DNA from 2 places in the Hydrogenophaga sp. SL48 genome. Region 2 is predicted to be linked to the other one. Evidence: riboswitches for the same ligand, from Rfam matches in the RefSeq annotation. Region 2 holds a riboswitch; the other holds the start of a gene.
What was found. Region 2 has a riboswitch for thiamine pyrophosphate ahead of IM738_RS13190 (thiamine ABC transporter substrate-binding protein). Riboswitches for the same ligand answer to the same signal wherever they lie in the genome.

Region 1 (5,888 bases), 590 kb from region 2:
AAGGATGCGGTAGGGCGGCATGTCTTCGCCGAGCTTGTCTTTCATCGCGGCTTGCACGTCGATGTCGCTCAGCACGCCAAAGCCTTCGGCCTTGAGCGCCTGCGTGGTCTTGGCGAGCGCATCGTCAAACGAGACGCCGCTGAGCGTGGTGGTGAATCCATACATGGGGGGGGTCCTTCCTGGGGTGGGTGGTTCGGCTCCGAAGATGGCCTTCGCGCGGCGATGCGTCTGTTCGAGACCGCACCGACCAGGCACGACGCCAACGTCAGATTCAGAATGCCATCATCGATGACTGCGTCCCCTTGAGCAACACCTTGACCACCACCCCACCCGCCGCCCCGGCACCCACCCCCGCGACACCGGCCCCTGGCAGCGGGCCTGGCCTGTCCGCGGCCGACGCGGCGCAGCGCCTCGCCGAAGACGGCCCCAACGCCCTGCCGGGCGGGCAGCAGCGCAGCCTGCTGTCCATCGCGCTCGACACGGTGCGAGAGCCGATGTTCCTCTTGCTGCTCGCGGCCGGCACGCTCTACATGGTGTTCGGCGACCTGCAGGAGGGCCTGACGCTGTTCGGCTTTGTGGTCATCACGCTGGGGCTGACGCTGTACCAGGAGGGCAAGACCGAGCGCGCGATCGAAGCGCTGCGCGACCTGACCAGCCCGCGCGCGCTGGTGATCCGGGACGGTGTGCCGCAGCGCATTGCCGGGCGCGACGTGGTGCGCGGCGACCTGCTGCAGCTGAGCGAAGGCGACCGCGTGCCGGCCGACGCGCTGCTGGTGTCGGCCGACGGCGTGCAGGCGGACGAATCGCTGCTGACCGGCGAGCCGGTGCCGGTGAGCAAGCGGGCAGCGCTGACACCGGAGCTGGCGGCGAACCCGCAGGCCGACGACGCCGCCCGAGCCCGCCCCGGCGGCGACGACCTGCCCAGCGTGTACGCGGGCACGCTGATCGTGCAGGGGCACGCGCTGGCGCGCGTGATGGCCACCGGCGCGCGCAGCGAGATCGGGCGCATCGGCACGGCGCTGGGCACGCTGGAGACAGAACGTTCACCGCTGCAGAAGCAGACGGCGCAACTCGTGCGCAACCTGGCCCTGCTGGCGCTGGCGCTCAGCCTGGCGCTGGTGCTGGTGCACGGCCTGGTGCGGGGCGACTGGCTGCAGGCGCTGCTGGCCGGCATCGCACTGGCCATGGCGATGCTGCCGGAGGAATACCCGGTGGTGATGACCGTGTTCCCGGCGCTGGGCGCGCGCCGCCTGTCCAAAGAAGGCGTGCTCACGCGCCGCATCAACGCGATCGAAACGCTGGGCGCGACCACGGTGCTGTGCAGCGACAAGACCGGCACGCTGACCGGCAACCGCATGACGGTGACGCACCTGGCGGCGGGCGGCGTGGCGCTCGCCGACCGGCTGGCGCTGGAGGCCGGGGACGGTTCACCGCTGCCCGAGGCCTTCCACACGCTGGTGGAGTTTTCGATCCTGGCGAGCGTGGTGGACCCGTTCGACCCGATGGAGAAGGCGTTTCACCAGCTGGGCGAACGCTTCCTGACCGACACCGAGCACCTGCACCGCGACTGGCGGCTGGTGCAGACCTACGCGCTCAGCCCCGCGCTGCGCGCCATGTCGCATGTGTGGGCTTCGTCACAGGATGGTGTGCAGACCGTGGCCGCCAAGGGCGCGCCCGAGGCCGTGGTGGACCTGTGCCACCTCGACGACGCGCAGAAGGCCCACATTGCCAGCGTGGTGGACGAACTCGCCGCCGAGGGCCTGCGCGTGCTCGCCGTCGCCCAGGGCCGCTTCGAAGGCCAGGACTGGCCCGCCAACGAGCACGATTTCGACTTCACGTTCGTCGGCCTGCTGGGCCTCGCAGACCCGGTGCGCCCGCAGGTGCCCGCCGCCATCGCCGAGTGCCGCGCGGCCGGCATCCGCGTGGTGATGATCACCGGCGACTACCCGGCCACGGCGCAGGCGATCGCGCGGCAGGCGGGCCTGGCGGAGTCGGCCGCCGAGGTGCTCTCGGGCGACGAGATGGCGACGCTGAGCGACGCCGCCCTGCGCGAGCGCATGGCGAGCGTGAGCGTGTGCGCGCGCATCGCGCCCGAGCAGAAGCTGCGCATCGTGCAGGCGCTGAAAGCGCGCGGCGACATCGTCGCCATGACGGGCGACGGTGTGAACGACGCGCCGGCCTTGCGCGCGGCGCATGTGGGCGTGGCCATGGGCCAGCGCGGCACCGACGTGGCGCGCGAGTCGGCCTCGCTGGTGCTGGTGGAGGACGACTTCGCGGCCATCGTGCGCGCGGTGCGGCTGGGGCGCCGCATCTTCGACAACCTGCGCAAGGCCATGTCGTACATCCTGGCGGTGCACGTGCCGATCGCGGGCATGGCGCTGCTGCCGGTGCTGCTCGGCTGGCCGGCGCTGCTGTTCCCGATGCACATTGCCCTGCTTGAACTCATCATCGACCCGGCCTGCTCGATTGCCTTTGAAAACGAACCCGCCGAGAGCGACGTGATGCAGCGCCCGCCGCGCGACGCCAACGCACCGCTGTTTGGCGGCGTCACCCTGTGGCTGGCGCTGCTGCAGGGCCTGGGCGTGCTGGCGGCGGTGTTGGGCGCGTTTGCCTGGGCGGCGCCCCGGCTGCCCGAGGCAGAGGCCCGCGCTTTTGCCTTTGCCACGCTGGTGATCGGCAACCTGGCACTCATCCTGTCCAACCGATCGGCCACGAGGCCGCTCTGGGCCACGCTGCGCACGCCGAACACCACGCTCTGGGTGGTGGTGGGTCTGGCGTTGGCGCTGCTGCTGGCCGCGCTCTATGTGCCCTGGGCGGTGGGCGTGTTGCGCTTTGCGCCCTTGCCCATGCACGAGCTGGCCGCCGCCGGCGGGCTGGGCCTGTTCAGCGTGTTCTGGTTCGAGGGCATCAAGTGGGCCAGAAGGGCCCGCGCCGGCTCACGCAGACCGACCGTGGCGCAGTGAGGTGACCGTGCCGCGCCAGTAGGTCTTGCGGCCCTCGGGCAGCAGCCAGGCCACTTCACCGGTGAGCGGCACGGTCATGCTGCCCACGCGCTGGTGGTTGGACCAGGTGCCTTCCCACGGCGCCATGCGCACCTGTTGGCCCAGCAGGCGACCGCGCGCCTCGGCGCGCACCGAGGCCATGTGGCCCGCGTCATCGAAGCGGAACAGCAGGGTGAGCGAAAGCGCCCCGTCGCTCAGCGTGGCATTCGCCGAGTGGTCATCCACGGCGGTCCAGCGCACCCCCTGGCTGGGCAGCAGGGCGGTGGGGTACCAGGCGGCTTCGGCCAAGAAGCGCATCAGCTCACCGCGCGCCAGCTCGCCGCCGCCCTGCATGTCGGCCACATCGAACAGCCCGAACACGGCCGCGTGCAGCAGGCCCTGCCCGTCCGCGTAGCCGTCGTGCACGCGCACGGCCACACCGGGCGCCATGGCGATGCGCGCGTCCCAGAGAAACCCGGGGCGCTGCACAACCACCCGCTGGCGCGAGGTGAAGGGCTTCCACTGTTCGCCGGTGACCGACAGGTTGAAGCTGCCGGTGTGTTCCAGCGTGGCGGTGGTGACCAGGGGTTGGCCCGGTGTGAGCACGGTGCTGAAGTAGCGCCGCACCGGCGCGGGCAGGCCTTCGATCTCGCGCGGGTCGTAGCGGGCCGCCGAGGCCGGCAGGCGTTGCGCGTCCAGGCGGGCGATGAAGGCGCGCGTGGCGGCGTTCCAGCGCCAGGCACCCCCGGCGGTGAGCGCCGCCCACAGCAGCGCCAGCGCGCCGGCGGTGAAGAGAAGCCAGTGAAACCAGGTCATGGAGCGGGTGCTTTCAGGATGCGGGGCGGCGGCGGGCCACGGCCCTCCAGCCTACCAAGCGATGGCACCCCGGTCTGTGCGCTGGAGGACGCCGCCGCGCCACGATGGGCCTGGACCCCGTGGGGTCAGCGCACGGCGCCCGCCGGAAACCACGCTACACTCCGTCCTGCTCCGGGGTGCACAGACCGAAAGGTCCAGCGCTGAGATGGTTGAAGAACCGAACCCGTGAACTTGATCTGGCTAGTACCAGCGAAAGAAGAGCGCAGCCCCCAGGGCCTGCATCCCCCACCCGTCCCTCGTGCGACGGGTCCGTCCACACCAGCGGTGGACCCGGGTGCATGTTTTGACGGGCGGTCTCCGGAGCATCCACAGCCCCACACAGGAGACCGCCATGAACGCCCCCGACAAGATTCCCTTCGCCGACCAGTTCGCCCTCAGCCGCGAGCCCTTCCCTGCTTCGCGCAAGGTCTACGTGCCCGGCTCGCAAGCCAGCATCCAGGTCCCCATGCGGGAGATCCTGCTGTCCAACGGTGAGCAGGTCACGGTGTACGACACCTCCGGCCCCTACAGCGACCCAGCCGCCGCCATCGACGTGCGCACCGGCCTGGCCGACGTGCGCGGCGCCTGGATCGCGGCGCGCGGCGACACCGAGAGCTACGAAGGCCGCCAGCGCGCCGCGCTGGACGACGGCATCAAGAACGAGGCCGCGCAGAACGGCACCACCATCGAACGCATCGAAGCCCTGCGCGCCGAGGCCGCCGGCCTGCAACGCACGCCGCGCCGCGCCAAGAGCGGCATGAACGTGTCCCAGATGCACTACGCGCGCAAAGGTATCGTCACGCCCGAGATGGAGTACGTGGCCCTGCGCGAAAACGGCAAGCGCGAGTGGATGCGCGAGTACCTGGGCGACCCGGCGCGTGAAGCGCGCCTGCGCGGCAACCCCATGGGCGCGCGCATTCCCGAGGTGTTCACGCCCGAGTTCGTGCGCGACGAGGTGGCGCGCGGCCGCGCCATCATCCCGGCCAACATCAACCACCCTGAAGTGGAGCCCATGGCCATCGGGCGCAACTTCGGCGTCAAGATCAACGCCAACATCGGCAACTCGGCCGTGACCTCCAGCATCGAGGAAGAAGTGGACAAGCTGGTGTGGGCGATCCGCTGGGGCGCCGACAACGTGATGGACCTGTCCACCGGCAAAAACATCCACACCACGCGCGACTGGATCGTGCGCAACTCGCCCGTGCCCATTGGCACGGTGCCTATCTACCAGGCGCTGGAAAAGGTGGGCGGCGTCGCCGAAGACCTGACCTGGGCGATCTACCGCGACACGCTGATCGAGCAGGCCGAACAGGGCGTGGACTACTTCACCATCCACGCCGGTGTGCGCCTGGCCTACATCCACCTCACGGCGCAGCGCCGCACCGGCATCGTCTCGCGCGGCGGCTCCATCCTCGCCAAGTGGTGCATCACCCACCACAAGGAGAACTTCCTCTACACGCACTTCGAAGAGATCTGCGAGATCATGAAGGCCTACGACGTGAGCTTCTCGCTCGGCGACGGCCTGCGCCCCGGCAGTGCTTCGGACGCCAACGACGAAGCGCAGTTCGCCGAATTGAAGACGCTGGGTGAGCTCACGCAGGTGGCCTGGAAGCACGACGTGCAGACCATGATCGAAGGCCCCGGCCACGTGCCCATGCACCTGATCCAGGCCAACATGGACGAGCAGCTCAAGCACTGCCACGAGGCGCCGTTCTACACGCTGGGCCCGCTGACCATCGACATCGCGCCGGGCTACGACCACATCGCCTCGGCCGTGGGTGCGGCCATGATCGGCTGGATGGGCACCTCCATGCTCTGCTACGTGACGCCCAAGGAACACCTGGGCCTGCCCGACCGCGACGACGTGAAGCAGGGGATCATTGCCTACAAGATCGCCGCCCACGCCGCCGACATCGCCAAGGGCCACCCCGGTGCCCGCGCGCGCGACGACGCCATGAGCAAAGCGCGCTTCGAGTTCCGCTGGCGCGACCAGTTCGCGCTCGGCCTGGACCCGCAGACCGCCGAGGACTACCACGACGAAACCCTGCCCAA
Region 2 (5,888 bases):
GGATGGCGGTCATGCCGGCTTCGGTGATGCGTTCGCGAAACTCGGCGCGCAGCTGTTCGCGCAGCGCGGTGTCGAGCGCGCTGAAGGGTTCGTCGAGCAGCAGGGCGCGGGGCGCGGTGATGAGCGCGCGCGCCAGCGCCACGCGCTGCTGCTCGCCGCCCGAGAGCGTCCAGACCTTGCCCAATGCGTGACCGGCAAGGCCGAAGCGCGCGAGCATGATGCGGGCCCGATCACGCGCCTCACTGCGGCGCACGCCCTGTTCCACCAGACCGAAGGCCACGTTGTCCTGCACGTTGAGGTGGGGGAACAGAGCGAAGTCCTGGAACATGAGCGCGAAGCCGCGCCGCTCGGGCGGCAGCGCCGTGATGTCCACGCCGTCGAACCACACGCTCCCCGCCTCGGGCGCCTCCAGCCCGGCCACGATCTTGAGCAAGGTGCTTTTGCCGCTGCCCGACGCCCCGAGCAGGGCCACGGTTTCGCCCGCGGCCACGCTCAGGCTCACGCCCGCGAGCAGCGGCCGGTGGTCCCATTGTTTGGCGATGTCGCGCAGTTCAAGCATGGGGTTCATTGTCCATGTGTGCAGGGCCTTCGATCAGCATGAAGGCCAGCGGCGCGAGCACCATCAGCAGACAGGCGAGCACGAGCGCGGCGTCGAGGTTGGCGGCGCCGGGCCTGCCCAGGTGCTGGTAGATCAGGGTGGTGAGCGTGGTCCACTCGGGCCGCGAGAGAAACAGCGTGACGGCGAATTCGCCGAGCGCGGTCGCGGCCGCGAAGGCCATGCCCCGGCGCAGCGCGGGCGCCACCATGGGCAAGGTGACCCGCCAGAACACGCGCCAAGGATTCGCGCCCAGCGAAGCCGCCGCCTGCGCGCAGCTCGCGGGCAGACCGTCGAGCGCGGCGGTGAGCGACTTCGCGATGAAGGGGTAGGCCAGCAACGCATACGCCGCCAGCAGCAGGGCGAGGCTCGCGGTCAGGTCCGGGTAGAGCAGCAACAGGCCGAAGGCCACGGTCACAGGCGACACCACGAACGGCAAAAAAGCCGCCGCGCGCCAGGCCAGCGCCAGCCAGCCTCGCGCCTCGCTGGCGTGTCGCGCCATCGAAGCCGCGTCGAGCGCGCGCACCGCGAGCGCGTGCGTGAGGCCCAGCGCGGTGGCGAGCGCCAGCGCCATGGCGGTGAAGCGCAACGTGTTCCACAACGCGTTCAGCGTCTCGATCTCCATCAGCACGTCGGCGCCCTGCCCCGCCACCAAAGCCTGAGCGGCACGCCACACGATGGCAAGCAACGGCGCGGCGCACACCACGAACAGCACCCCCAGCGCGGCCGCCACGGCCGCCCACTGCCAAGGGCTGCCCGGGCGTTGCCGCGCAATGGGCGTCACGCGCCCCGGCGCGGCCAGCCGTTTTTCCAGCCAGGCGTAGGTCAGCGCCACCGCGCCAGTGAGCCCCAGCATCCAGACCGCGAGCACGCCCGCGCGGCCCAGCTCCAGCTCGTGTGCGACCAGGGTGTAGATCTCCACCTCGGCGGTGGCGTAGCGCTGCCCGCCGAGGATCAGCGCGAGGCCGAAGCCCGCGAAACAGTAGAGAAACACCAGACACAGTGCTGACGCCAGCCAGGGCAGGATGGCCGGCCATTCGACGCGCCAGAACGCGCGCCAGGGCGTGGCGCCCAGTGTGCGCGCGGCGGCCACGCGCGGCGCGCTCACCTGCTCCAGCGCGTCCACGCCCGCGCGCACCACGAGGCACAGGTTGAAAAACAGGTTGCCGTAGAGCAGCAGCCAGGGCGTGTCCACCAGCTCGATGCCAGCCTCGGCCAGCGGCCCGCCGAGCAGCCCGCGCGGCCCCCAGAGCGCCAGCACACCGAGCGCCGCCACCAGCGTGGGCACCACGAAGGGCAGCATCAAGAGACGCAGCACCAGCGCGCGGCCGGGAAACGCCAGCCGGGCCAGCACCCAGGCCACGGGCAGCCCCAGCAACAAGGCCAGCACGCAGGTGATGCCCGCCTGCGCGAACGACCACACGATGCGCCAGCGCAGGAAATGATCCTGCCAGACATCGAGCCAGCGCACCGGCTCGGCGCCCTCCAGCCCACCCGCCCCCAGCCCCTCGATCAACAAGCGCCACACCGGCGCCACCAGCACCAGCGCCAGAAAGCCCAGCGGCAGCGCGGGCAGCAGCCAGCGCGATCTCAAGCCATGCATGAGCGTGCAGAACCAGGGCGGAGGGCCGAAGCACGTGCCCCGACCAGGGCACCCGTGGAACCGGCTTCGCCGGGCCACCCGGTGCGTCCCCCCTCCAGGGGGGAAGCCGCGAAGCGGCGCAGGGGGTTCATTTCAAGACGGTCTTGGTCCAGCGCTGCATCCAGGCCTTGCCCTTGGCAGAGGCCTCGGCGGCGGGCGGGTTGTCAAACGCCGTCGGCTCGCTCGCGTGCGCCTTGATCACGTCCACGCGCGCGGCGCCCGCCTCGGCCGGGAACATCCACATCGTGGTCTGCAGCGCCTGCTGGGCCGGGGCCGAGCGCAGGAGCTCGATGAACTGGCCGGCGGCGGCCTGGGCGGCCGGGTTGCCGCCCTTGACCAGCGCCACGCCCTCGACCTGGCGGAACACACCGCCCTTGAGGAACAGGTTGGCCGTGGGCGACTCGGTGATCTTCTCCTTGCTGTAGAAGACCTCGGCCGCCGGGCTGCTGGCGTAGCTCACGACGATGGGGCGCGTGCCGCCGTTGCGCGTGAACTCGGTGTAGTAGGCCTCGGTCCAGCCCTTGACCACCTTCAAGCCGTTGGCGCGCATCCGGCCCCACCATTTGAAGGCACCCTCTTCGCCCAGGCCAGCGATGGTGGCGTACACAAAGGCCTGGCCCGGGCTGGAGGTGGCCGGGTTCTGCACCACCAGCAGCTTGGCGTAGGCGGGCTGGGTCAGGTCGTCCAGCGAGGCGGGCAGCGCCAGGCCCTTCTTGGCGAACCAGGCCTTGTCGATGTTGAGCGTGACGTAGCCGTAGTCCACCGGCACCACGCCGCCGTCCAGCGCCACAGCCGCCGCGCGCTGCGCCGCCGGGCCGCTGTAGGGCTCGATCACGCCAGCCGAGAGCGCGCGCGGGAGCAGCGTGTTGTCGATGCCGAACACCACGTCGGCGATGGGTTTGGCCTTGGTGAGGATGAGCTTGTTGGTCATCTCGCCGGCGTCGCCGGCCTTGACGATCTGCAGCTTCGTGCCGGCCTCTTTCTCGAACTGCGCGAGCAGCTCCTTGGGCAAGTCGAACGAGCTGTGGGTGAGCACACGCAGGGTCGGCTTGGCCTGCGCGTGCGCGAGGGGCGACAACGCCGCAAGGGACAACGAAGCCAGAACCCAATGAAAAATCCGCCGCTGCATGTGAAACCGCCTTGTCAAAAAAACGCCTGCTGGAAGCGCTTGAAAGGGACGGATCACTGCACCACAGCGGACCGGCTCATCACGCTCCCTACGCTGGCACAACCCAGATCAGGTGAGAGGGGTATTTCTCAGCCGCTGCCCGCATCGCTGCGGGTGGTGGGCACCCCCGGTGAAGCTGCGGATTGTAGTCGTCGCTCATCCCTTTTTTGGAGAGAGGGGCCGTGTCCACCACCGGCTGCAGGCCAAGAAGCCCCACGGGCTTTACCTATACTTCCAGTAGGCCTATCGGTGTACACAACCGGGGGCCGTTTGTCATGGCCGAAAAACATCAAGGAGGTGTGTGTGCATGAATTCCCTTTTCACCGCTGGGGCCGAGTGGCCTGCATCGTTGCCGTCTGGGGGCCGCTGATGGCCTGCCAACCCACCGCGCCCACCGGGCAGCCAACCGGCACTTCCGCCACCACCGCACAGGCCACGGGGGCGCAGAAGAACGACAAGTCGGAGCAGGCGCATCTGTTCAAGGTCAATCCCTCGCCCAAACAGGTGTTCGAGGTCGAGTTCGAGATTCACGATGCGCCGGGGCCGTTGATGGCGGTACGGGGAAGCGCTGGTTACAGCGCGACGCAGGCCCCCAACTGCACCTTCGTCACCAATGCCTGGGCTGGCACCTGGGGCACACCGTTCAAAGGTCTGAGCTTGCCCGTCACACCCATGGGGCCCAATCGCTTTGTGATGACGGTGGCGCTGGACGGCATGCTGGACGAGGACTACTACGGCAAGGGCGTTTGCCGTTGGAAGATGGGCGGCGCGGGAGCGGGTTTCGCTGCCAGCGCGGCGGAGGAAGACACCCAATATGGCTTGTCACTGGACGCAAAGGAGTTCGTGGACGGCGCCACATACCGGAAGTACTACTGGAAAGGCAATTACCCTCAAAGAAAGACGAAAAACGAATCTGGCATTCCCTCGAGCTCCGCTGGTGTTTCCAAGCCTGAAGACCTCTTGCCCGGTTTTCGTGAAAACGTCTTCTCTATCACCGCCAAAGTGCGGGTCAAGCCATGAGTATCAGCAGCCAGCAATACGCGGATCTGTCGTTTCGCGTCTATCGAAGTACGCCCGCCCGAAGCTACGCGCGCGCCGATGATTCAGCTCCTTCTGTCGAGTCGGGTGACGTGAAGTTCTACATTCGCGCTCATGTGGACAACCCAAGGACCGGTTACCAGGGCACCATTTACCAGCGCAGGGACACCGGGGAACTCGTGGTTGCCCACCGAGGCACCGAATTCGACCGCGAAGCCTTCAAGGACGGCGCACTGGCCGACGGCGGCATGGTGCTCAATCGCTCCAATCTTCAAGCCGACGATGCGATTGCCTTGACACGTCAAGCCATCAATCTGGCCAAAGAAGACCAAGGCGACGGTTACCCTTCCGGCCCCGTCACCACCACCGGCCACTCCCTCGGCGGCACGCTCGCCCAGGTCAGCGCCCACCATTTCGACCTCAAGGGCGAGACCTTCAACGCCTATGGCGCCGCCAGCCTGGGGCGGCGCATTCCCGAGGGCGGGCACTCGGTGATCAACCACATGATGGCAGGTGACGCCGTGAGTGCCGCCAGCCCCCACTTCGGCGAAACCCGCATCTACGCCCGGCAACAGGAGGTCGATACGCTGCTGGCCAAGGGTTACGACAACAAGACCCACTGGAGCGACCCGCTGCGCCCCTATTCCCCCGCGCTCTGGGCCGCGGGCATGACGCCGCCGAGCACCCTCAGCGCGGCGGTGGCCATGGGGGGCAGCCACAGCATGCACCACTTCGTGGGCGTCGATGCCGCAGGCCAGCCCGACCGCTCCATCCTGGACGATCCGCAGGCCCGCAGCCTGGCGCAGCAACAGTCGGTGCAGATCGGCGAGTACCGCCACGACGTGCGCCAGATGCGCGGCGTGTTGACCGCCGTGTCTCGCGGCCTGGACGGCAACGTCAAAGACGCCATCGACACGATTCGCGGCCCGCACGACCCGGGTGAGCCCTCGCAGCGCGACCGCAAGGGTGCCTCGCTCGACCCGACGGCCCTGCCTCAGGGGTCGCGCCAGTTGCTCGACGACAGCCGCGACCATGTGCAGCGGCTGGCTCAGCAACACGGACTGCCGTGGGACCAGGGTCTGGAGAACACGGTCCACGCACTGGCGCAAAAGGGCTCGGAAGCGGGCCTGCATCGCATCACCCACCTCAAGGTGGACGGCGGGCAGATCCGCTTCGCCGAGCAAGACGGCCTGACCCTGAAAGAGGCCCGGATCGATGCCCGGCAGGCGGCCAACACGCCTGCGGACGGGTCGGTGCAGCGCCTGGCCACGGCCCCGACGCCCGATGCCCAGGCGGTGGCGCACGCAGACATGTCCTCACGCGCACCGGCCATGAGCCGGGGCTGAACACCCCCACCCGGCGGCGGCGCCGCCATGCGCTGCATGCCTTGACACCCGTGGTACCGTGGTCAGCGCCCGCCACCGCCGCGGGCCACCCGCGAGATC

Region 1: linked by a shared signal. The riboswitch ahead of thiC (phosphomethylpyrimidine synthase ThiC) and the one ahead of IM738_RS13190 (thiamine ABC transporter substrate-binding protein) in region 2 are both predicted to bind thiamine pyrophosphate.

The regions. Positions count from the first base shown of each region.
Region 1 covers NZ_CP063400.1:3,374,384-3,380,271, forward strand. The annotation lists gene IM738_RS15990 (DUF302 domain-containing protein) at 1-165, opposite strand, end outside; gene IM738_RS15995 (cation-translocating P-type ATPase) at 315-2,963, shown strand; gene IM738_RS16000 (DUF6920 family protein) at 2,937-3,797, opposite strand; TPP riboswitch at 3,960-4,072, shown strand; gene thiC (phosphomethylpyrimidine synthase ThiC) at 4,189-5,888, shown strand, end outside.
Region 2 covers NZ_CP063400.1:2,782,921-2,788,808, forward strand. The annotation lists gene IM738_RS13180 (ABC transporter ATP-binding protein) at 1-559, opposite strand, end outside; gene IM738_RS13185 (ABC transporter permease) at 552-2,198, opposite strand; gene IM738_RS13190 (thiamine ABC transporter substrate-binding protein) at 2,326-3,315, opposite strand; TPP riboswitch at 3,434-3,544, opposite strand; gene IM738_RS13195 (hypothetical protein) at 3,709-4,425, shown strand; gene IM738_RS13200 (XVIPCD domain-containing protein) at 4,422-5,789, shown strand.